3 regions of the Agarivorans aestuarii genome follow, and region 3 is predicted to be linked to each of the others. Evidence: predicted binding sites of a transcription regulator. Region 3 holds the regulator's gene; each other region holds the start of a gene.
The links. Region 3 encodes NrdR, which represses ribonucleotide reductase genes. Its sites were predicted from a motif close to AAACACNANATNTNGTGTTT; they were not measured.

Region 1 (3,279 bases), 990 kb from region 3:
TCTTCTTGTTTGCCATAGTTAAATGGCCTTGCATCGGGGCTACCTAAATAGCCACATACTCGACGAGTAACAGACACCTTACTCGACTCGGTATTGCCACAAGAAGGACACTCAAAGCCTTTACTGGTGCAGTTAAACTCACCAGTAAAGTCACATTCGTAACATTCATCAATAGGCGTATTAGTGCCGTAATACGGAACACGACTATAGCTGTAATCCCAAACATCTTCTAAGGCTTCAGTATTGTGCTGCATGTTCGGATATTCTCCGTAACAAATAAAGCCGCCACTGGTTACCGAAGGATAAGGCTGTTCAAAATCTATTTTGTCGAAGGGGTTTACCTTCTTTTCTACATCTAAGTGGAAGCTATTGGTGTAGTAACCTTTATCGGTTACGCCTTCTATTACACCAAATTTTTTGGCGTCTAAGCGACAGAAGCGATCACATAGGTTTTCACTTGGAGTACTGTATAAACTAAAGGCATAACCACTTTCTTTTTCCCACCGTAAAGTGGCTTGTTTTAGTGCAGTAACAATGCCGATAGCTTTTTGTTGTAGCTGTTTATTATCGTAAACGTGGTCACTATTTCCGTATAGCGCGTTCACTGTCTCATGCAAACCGATATAGCCTAAAGAAATTGACGCACGACCATTTTCGAAGATTTTAGATACATCGTCTTCGGCATTTAAACGCACACCACAAGCGCCTTCCATATATAGGATAGGAGCAACCTTAGCTTTCACACCTTTTAGGCGAGAAATACGGCTGTCTAAACCATGTTTAGCAACACTTAAGCGTTGATCGAGTAGTTCGAAGAAGCGTTGTTCATCACCTTTGGCCTCGATGGCGATGCGCGGTAGGTTTAAGCTGACCACACCAAGGTTATTGCGACCATCGTGAATGTCTTTACCTTCTTCTTGGTAGTGACCTAAGAAACTACGACAACCCATTGGGGTTTTAAATGAGCCCGTTACTTCGACAACTTTGTCGTAGTTTAGGATATCCGGATACATGCGTTTAGAAGCACATTCCAAAGCCAACTGCTTAATATCGTAGCTTGGGTCGGTTTTCTTATGGTTTAAGCCATCTTTAATTGCAAATACCAGTTTAGGAAACACCGCTGTTTTTGCATTTTTGCCTAACCCAGCAATACGATTATCTAGGATTGAACGTTGAATGAGTCGCGAAGCCCAGCAAGAACCTAAACCAAAACCAAAAGTAACAAATGGTGTTTGCCCATTCGCAGTGTGTAGGGTGTTTACTTCGTACTCTAAAGACTGGAATGCATCATGACATTCTTTTTCTGTTTGTGCTTTAGCGTAAGCTTCGGCATCCGCTATTTGCCATTTTTTGGCAGTAGCTAAGTGCTTTTCGTGGCTTTTAGTTACGTAAGGCGACAAAATCTCATCGATGCGATTAATTGTTGTGCCACCATAAATATGACTGGCAACCTGAGCGATGATTTGGGCAGTTACGGCAGTCGCTGTTGAAATTGATTTTGGCGTTTCAATTTCAGCGTTACCCATTTTGAACCCACCCGTTAACATGCCTTCTAAGTCGATAAGCATACAGTTAAACATTGGGAAAAATGGTGCGTAATCTAAATCGTGAAAATGGATTTCGCCTGTTTCGTGCGCTTTTACAACGTCACGCGGAAGTAAGTGAGTTTTTGCGTAGTGTTTTGCTACAATGCCCGCTAATAAATCGCGCTGAGTTGGGATAACCTTGCTGTCTTTGTTAGCATTTTCATTTAATAGCGCTGCGTTACTTTGCTCAACCAAACCGCGGATTTCAGCGTTCAGTACACTACGCTTTTCGCGCGCAACATCACGGTCGTGACGATACTCAATGTAGGCTCTGGCTAATGTTTTATTGTCACTTTCCATCAAGTAGTTTTCTACCGAAGATTGGATATCATTGATATCTACTTCAGGTAAGTTCAAAAACTGTTCGGTTACTTTTTGGGTAATTTGTAATGCAACTAGGTTATCCTTAACGCCTAAAGCTTCTGCTGCTTTAAGTACTGCATCAACAATCCGCTTTGCGTCGTAAGGTACACGGCTTCCGTCTCGTTTTATCACGACTGTTTTCACGATTTACGCTCCAATTTCACTCACTCATTAAATAAAAAAACTGTGGAACCCGCGCCGCTAAAGGCTTCTAACAATGAACTGCTCAAAAATGCGCCCAATGTGATGGTTATCCATATATTGTGGTTAAGGATTTTAGATCCCACTAGATATAGTAGTCGAGAGATTTTAAGGATAAAGCAAATACAAATGATCGAGATCAACCGAGGGGTAAAAAGTAGATTTAATCGCTCAAAAATGATTCACAACTCACAGCAAATTTTTAGCGCCTTTTCCACATTGAAGTCACGGTTGTTATACGCACCACAAACAAGGATAATAGCGGCTCGTTCCGCTGCATCTTATTTAAATGACTGAATATTTGTTGTTATTAATCAGTACCGTACTGGTTAACAATTTTGTACTGGTTAAGTTCTTGGGTTTATGCCCATTTATGGGCGTGTCCAGCAAAGTAGAAACCGCCATAGGCATGGCACTAGCAACCACTTTTGTGCTTACCCTTGCGTCAATGAGCTCCTATTTAGTAGAACAATACATATTGTTGCCACTAGATATAGTGTATCTGCGTACCATGAGTTTTATTTTGGTAATTGCTGTTGTGGTTCAGTTCACTGAAATGTTTGTGCAAAAAGCCAGCCCTGCACTACACCGTGTATTAGGCATTTACCTACCGCTTATCACCTCTAACTGTGCAGTATTAGGTGTGGCGCTATTAAACATTAATGAGCAGCATGATCTATTTGAATCAATTATCTATGGTTTTGGCGCAGCAGCGGGTTTCTCTCTAGTGTTGATTTTGTTCTCAGCAATGCGTGAGCGCTTAGTGGTAGCTGATATACCACTACCGTTTAAGGGCGCAGCGATCGCCATGATCACAGCGGGGCTTATGTCTTTAGCCTTTGTCGGTTTTACTGGACTAATTAAGTAGTATATTTAGATGTTAGAAGCACTCATTGCAATCACCCTGTTAGCCTTAGTCTTTGGTGGAATACTGGGTTATGCAGCTATCAAGTATAAAGTTGAAGGTAATCCAATTGCCGATCAAGTGGAGGCATTGCTGCCACAAACACAGTGTGGTCAATGTGGTCACCCTGGTTGTCGCCCTTATGCCGAAGCCATTGCTAATGGTGAAGCTATAAATAAATGCCCACCAGGTGGCGAAGAGACTGTAGTAAAACTAGCAGAATTG
Region 2 (3,279 bases), 340 kb from region 3:
CAAGCGCCTTGTTCTTTGGCTAAGCGCATAGACGCTTTAAGCAACCAGTATTGAATCGCTTCAAAAGTACGGTGAGTAAGGTTATTAGCACTACCATCACTGTATTTAGTGCCATTTTTGGCTAGGTAGTAGGCGTAGTTGATAACACCTATACCTAAGGTACGGCGGCCATCAGAGCCTTTTTTCGCGGCTTTAATTGGGTAGTCTTGATAATCGAGTAGGCTATCGAGAGCCCGAACAGCAAGGTCAGATAGCTCTTCTAGCTCGTTTAAGTCTTCAATAGCACCTAAGTTAAAAGCTGAAAGAGTACAAAGGGCAATCTCGCCATTTTCATCATGTACGTGTTGTAGCGGCTTAGTTGGTAAGGCAATTTCTAAACAAAGGTTAGATTGGCGTACCGGCGCTTGTGCTGGGTCAAATGGACTGTGAGTATTACAGTGGTCTACGTTTTGAATGTAGATTCGACCGGTAGAGGCGCGCTCTTGCATTAGCAACGAGAACAGATCAACGGCTTTAATTTTCTCTTTACGAATGCTTGGGTCTTGCTCGTATTTTACATACAAGCTTTCAAATTTTTCTTGGTCTTCAAAGAAGGCGTCGTAAAGCCCAGGTGCATCACTTGGCGAGAATAGGGTGATGTTTTCACCTTTCACCAAACGTTGGTACATCAGCTTGTTAAGCTGTACACCGTAGTCCATATGACGAACGCGGTTATCGTCTACACCACGGTTGTTTTTAAGCACTAGCAGTGATTCTACTTCTAAGTGCCAGAATGGGTAGAAAATAGTGGCTGCACCACCGCGAACGCCGCCTTGCGAACAACATTTAACCGCAGTTTGGAAGTACTTATAAAAAGGAATACAACCCGTATGGAAGGCTTCGCCACCGCGAATTTCACTGCCTAGGGCGCGAATACGACCAGCGTTAATACCAATGCCCGCGCGTTGTGAAACATAAGTCACAATGGATGAAGCAGTAGCATTAATTGATTCCAAGCTATCGCCACATTCAATCAATACACAAGAGCTAAATTGGCGAGTAGGGGTACGTACACCTGACATAATTGGTGTAGGTAACGAGATTTTGAATTTCGACGTCGCGTCGTAAAAACGCCGGATGTATTTAAGTCGAACCGACTTGTCATAGTGAGCAAATAGGCAAGCTGCTACCAAAATATACAAGAACTGGGCGCTTTCGAAAATCTCACCGGTCACTCGGTTTTGTACTAGGTATTTACCTTCAAGTTGCTTAACTGCGCCGTATGAGAAGTCCATGTCGCGCCAATGGTCGATAAAGTCGTCCATTTGGGCAAATTCTTCAGGGCTGTAGTCTTTAAGCAAATGCATGTCGTAGCGGCCAGCTTCACACTGTTTTACTACATGGTCGTAAAGCTTAGGTGGCTCAAATTGGCCATAGGCTTTTTTGCGTAAATGGAATACCGCTAAACGCGCCGCCAAAAACTGGTAATCTGGCGTTTCTTGAGAGATTAAATCTGCCGCAGCCTTAATAATGGTTTCATGAATATCTTTAGTGGCCATGCCATCGTAGAACTGGATATGAGACTTAAGTTCTACCTGCGATACCGAGACATTTTTAAGGCCTTTGGCGGCCCAAGTTATCACTCGGTGAATCTTGTCTAAGTTGATCGCTTCTTGTTTACCGCTGCGTTTGGTTATCAGAAGATCTTTATTCATGAAGGGGAGGCCCTGTTATCCTAATTTCGCTACTGCTTATCTAGTACTGCTATTCTTCCTTAGCCACTAGATATAGTGTTTTCAAATTTTATGGATACAAGATAATGAGGTTTTGGCTTTTTCGCAAGTCTTGGCAAAGTTGAAGATATTGTGTATAACTTGCAAATAACTTGGCTATGTTAGTAGTTACTAACTAGCTATCTATATAAGCTGACTAAGCTTGCATTAATGCAAGTTTTTTTTCGTAAAATTTTACTCAAAAAATTTATTTTTATAAAACTTGAACTTGCTTACAAATCGCCCAGCCAGTCGATTATTGTTTGTTCGAGCTGTTCACTTTTTTGGCAGTGAATATTTGCAGCCCATTGCTCAACTTTGTCCTCTTCAGAGAGATAACCCCACAGGGCAAGTAGGGTAGTCATATTGGTAACATTGCCCGCCTGAATATCGCGTTCAGCATCGCCCACATATAAGCAGTTCTCAGGCTTAACCTTTATGATTTGGCAAGCCAAAAGCATGGGCGCTGGGTCGGGCTTACGCAGTGGCAGTGTATCACCACCAACCAGTACTCCCGACTGTTCAAACTCGGGGAAGAAGCGAAGTAACTGCTTACTTAAGCCCTCGGGTTTATTAGTAATTACACCCCAAGGGATCTGGTGTTGGTTAAGCCATTGTAATGCTTGTTTAATACCGGGGAAAAAATCGGTGCCTTGGCAGATGTTTTGCTCGTAGTAGTCAAGTAATTGTTGGCGTAATTCAGCTTGGGGTTGTTGCTCCCAAAGGTTGCCAAAGCCAGCCTTTAGCAAACCTATAGCGCCATGAGAGCTAAGCTGGCGCGCTTGGGCTAAGCTGAGCGGCGCCTGTTGGTGTTGCTCTAGCACATAGTTAGCAGCAGCGCCTAAGTCTGGTGCAGTATCAAGTAAGGTACCATCAAGGTCGAACAATACCGCCGCTTGCTTATTCATTATTGCTCCGGTTTAGCTAATTGCACCATGTAGTTAACATCTACGTTTCGACTTAAGCGAAAGCTTTCAATAATAGGTGTAAATTGCACACCACTAATGGCTTCGCTACGTAAGTTGCTTTGGTCGGCCCATGCTAGTAGCTCGGAAGGGCGAATGAACTTGTCATGTTGATGAGTGCCATCAGGTACAATTTTTAGTAACTTCTCTGCAGCCAGAATCATATAAAGGTAGGCTTTAGGCGTTCGGTTAATGGTAGAGACAAATACTTTACCGCCCGGTTTTACCATGCTGGCACAAGCAGCTATCACTGAACCTGGGTCCGGTACGTGTTCTATCATCTCCATGCAAGTTACTACATCGTAGTGCGCTTGATGTGCTTCTGCATGCGCTTCTGCGGTGGTTTGTAAGTAGTTAAGTTGGCTACCGGTTTCTAAAGCATGTAGCTTGGCAACTTCAATTTGTTCTTTGCCCATATCAATAGCAGTAACGTCGGCACCACGAACCGCCATGCTTTCGGCTAAAATGCCGCCACCGCAGCCTACATCGAGTACTTTTTTGCCAAATAAGCCTGCCGCGCCGCGCTCAATATAATCTAAACGCAGTGGATTGATTTGGTGAAG
Region 3 (3,279 bases):
GCTTACTACCTCTGCTAAGCCATCAACATGGCCACTGACAATATGACCACCAAAGCGATTAGTCGCAAGCATGGCTTTTTCAAGGTTAACCTTGTCACCTTGTTTGCATTTAGCCAGTGAAGTTAAACTTAACGTTTCGGTAGATACATCGGCGCAAAAGTGCTCATTGCTGAAGTCGACCACGGTTAAACATATACCATTTACCGCGATGCTATCGCCAAGCCTTACATCCGACATATCTAGACCAGTGCTGGCGATGTTTAATCGTACGTCACCGCTGCGTTTTTCAATGCGAGAAATCTTGCCTAGGGCTTCAATTATTCCAGTAAACATTAGTGTGTGCCCTGTGCTTGCGGGATCCAGATAGTTTTAATGTCGGGGCCAATTCGGCGAGTTTCAAGGCATTGCCAAGAATTTAACGCACTCATCGACTGATACCCCTCTAAGCCCACCAAACTGTATGCATCGGCTCCCATCAATAAACCCGCTTGATAACAAATAAGTTGATCAACTAAGTTGGCTTGAATTAGAGCCGCAGCAAAGTTTGCCCCAGCCTCAACCCAAATATCATTTACTTCTGCTTCAGCTAGCTGCTGCATTAATTGCGGCAAAAAGCTTGGCGTGTCTTCAATCACCAGCTGTTTTGCGGCTGGCAGTTGCGTTTGTGATTGATGGCCAGCCAACCACAAAGACTCACTATTTTTAAAAATATTAAGGTCTTGAGCAGCTTCTGCTAAGCGTTGTTTACGGTCAATAATCACCCGTAATGGCTGACGCAGCAGTGTTTCATCAAGTTGCTCTGCAAGGCTGCCCAGCTCATTAAATCTCACGTTTAGGCTGGCATTATCGCGAATAACCGTAGTAGCGGTGGATAAAATAGCATGACTGGCTGCTCGCTCTCGTTGCACATCGCTGCGAGACTGAGCGGAGGTAATCCACTTACTTTCACCATTGGCCAAGGCTGTTTTAGCGTCTATGGAACCCGCAAGTTTTAAGCGTACAAAAGGACGCTTGCGCTCTACACGACTGAGAAACCCTGGGTTAAGTGCGCGCGCAGCCTGCTCCATAAGACCAGTTCTAACCTCAATACCAGCCTCCGCTAAGCGCTTAATGCCACGCCCAGCAACCTGTGGATTGGGATCTACCATAGCAATAACTACTTCGGCCACTTGCTGCTCAACTAACATAGTGGCGCAAGCTGGCGTTCTGCCTACATGGCTGCAGGGCTCAAGGGTGACATAACAAGTTGCCCCTAAGAGGCTAAAACCGCGTTGCTTAGCGTCTGCCACAGCATTCACTTCAGCGTGCCCTTCGCCGGCTTTACGGTGAAAGCCTTCACCGATAATCTGACCGTCTTTCACCAATACACAACCCACATTTGGATTCGGTGCCGTGGTATATCTTCCGCGCTTGGCAAGAGCAATGGCCTTTGCCATAAACTGGCAATCTTGAACACTAAAGCTCACTTACTTTTCCAACTTAGCAATTTCGTCACTAAATTCTTTGATATCCTCAAAGGAGTGATAAACCGAAGCAAAGCGCACATAGGCAACTTTATCTAAGCCAATCAATTGCTCCATTACAATTTTCCCAATGAACTTAGTGGCGACTTCGCGTTCGCCAGTCGCCCGCAATTGCGATTTGATTTTATTCACAGCCTGTTCTACTTGATCCACACTCACTGGGCGTTTTTCCAATGCTCGCATCATGCCTGCACGCATTTTCTCTTCGTTAAAGGGTTCTCTAATGCCGTTGCCTTTAATCACTCTTGGCATCACCAACTCAGCTACTTCAAAAGAGGTGAAACGCTCATGGCATTCTAAGCATTCACGACGCCTTCTTACTTGATGACCATCGGCAACCAAACGCGAGTCAATAACCTTGGTTTCATGAGCAGAACAAAATGGACAATGCATGGGCGATCCCTTATTCGAATATCCGGCAATTTTATCTGCTAAACCGCCAGAGGTACAGGTTAGCTAAAGCGTAACTATCGAAAATACCAATAATTCCCTTGATAGAATGGGGTCTTGGCCAAAGAGAATAGCGCCAGCTCAGTGAAGGGAGAAAAAATGAGAAATAGCTCTCACTTTAGCCACAACGCCAAATACTTATCGTTTGGCAATTAGCCTGTTAAGCGCCTGATTAGATTAACCTTAAGCTCATTATATCAATCTACAGCGCTTGCGTAGTAACCAATTACTACCGCTTAGCTCACAGCTCAAGTTAGGCTGCACTTTAAATGTAAATAACTTGTTAAGGAAAGCATCATGGCGAAGGTACTAATTATTGCAGGTGATTTTGTTGAAGATTATGAATTAATGGTGCCCTTTCAAGCACTGCAAATGGTAGGTCATGAAGTTATCGCTACTTGCCCAGAGAAACGCTGCGGTGAACAAATTAAAACAGCCATTCATGACTTTGAAGGCGATCAAACCTATACCGAAAAACCGGGGCACAACTTCACCCTAAATGGCAATTTTGCTGACATCGATACCGAGAAGTTTGACGCGCTATTATTGCCCGGCGGACGGGCCCCGGAATACTTACGCTTAAATGCTAAGGTATTAGAAATAATTCAAGCCTTTGCCGCTAAACAACAGCCGATAGCGGCAATATGCCATGGCGCACAACTATTAACAGCGGCAGGTATTGCCTCTGGCAGACACATTTCTGCCTACCCGGCTTGTGCGCCTGAAGTGACAGCCGCTGGCGGCGACTATGCCGATATAGCCGTTGACCAAGCCCTTACCGATGGGAACTTGGTCACCGCGCCAGCTTGGCCTGCCCACCCGCAATGGCTGGCTCAATTTAATAAGTTACTGGCTTAATACTAAAGTGAAACGGCAAAAGTTGATTTTATATACCATGATTAGACTTCGGTTTAATCATGGTGGGATTGGCTATGTGTGAAATTTATTCTGGCACCGAAGCAGAGCTGTTTGAATTGAAATCTCGTTCAGTGCGTTTAGATGGGGTAGTCACCAGTATTCGCTTAGAAGCTATTTTTTGGCAACTACTGGAACAAATAGCCGAAGAGGCCAACCTTAGTTTGGCAGGCTTTTTAACTCAAATTTACCATGAGGTATTACAACGAGAAGAAAAGGTAGGTAATTTTACATCTTTACTAAGAGTGGCTTGCACCACCCACCTTAATCAAGGCAAGCGATTATCATTAACTAAGCCCTCACTTAATCAAGCAGATTCAGGCAAATCCGTTGCCCATAGTTTTGTTTAATGCGCGCAAACTAAGCAATGATGAACAACATAAAACTGCCC

Region 1: the regulator NrdR is predicted to act here: its motif matches at 2,231-2,250, upstream of nrdD (anaerobic ribonucleoside-triphosphate reductase).
Region 2: the regulator NrdR is predicted to act here: its motif matches at 1,756-1,775, upstream of nrdA (class 1a ribonucleoside-diphosphate reductase subunit alpha).

The regions. Positions count from the first base shown of each region.
Region 1 is NZ_AP023033.1:2,287,300-2,290,578, reverse strand. Features, by position in the region: gene nrdD (anaerobic ribonucleoside-triphosphate reductase) at 1-2,093, opposite strand, end outside; gene rsxA (electron transport complex subunit RsxA) at 2,440-3,018, shown strand; gene rsxB (electron transport complex subunit RsxB) at 3,028-3,279, shown strand, end outside.
Region 2 is NZ_AP023033.1:2,943,388-2,946,666, reverse strand. Features, by position in the region: gene nrdA (class 1a ribonucleoside-diphosphate reductase subunit alpha) at 1-1,694, opposite strand, end outside; gene K5609_RS13685 (HAD family hydrolase) at 1,985-2,659, opposite strand; gene ubiG (bifunctional 2-polyprenyl-6-hydroxyphenol methylase/3-demethylubiquinol 3-O-methyltransferase UbiG) at 2,659-3,279, opposite strand, start outside.
Region 3 is NZ_AP023033.1:3,281,315-3,284,593, forward strand. Features, by position in the region: gene K5609_RS15260 (riboflavin synthase) at 1-333, opposite strand, end outside; gene ribD (bifunctional diaminohydroxyphosphoribosylaminopyrimidine deaminase/5-amino-6-(5-phosphoribosylamino)uracil reductase RibD) at 333-1,466, opposite strand; gene nrdR (transcriptional regulator NrdR) at 1,467-1,916, opposite strand; gene K5609_RS15275 (DJ-1/PfpI family protein) at 2,271-2,831, shown strand; gene K5609_RS15280 (ribbon-helix-helix domain-containing protein) at 2,906-3,238, shown strand.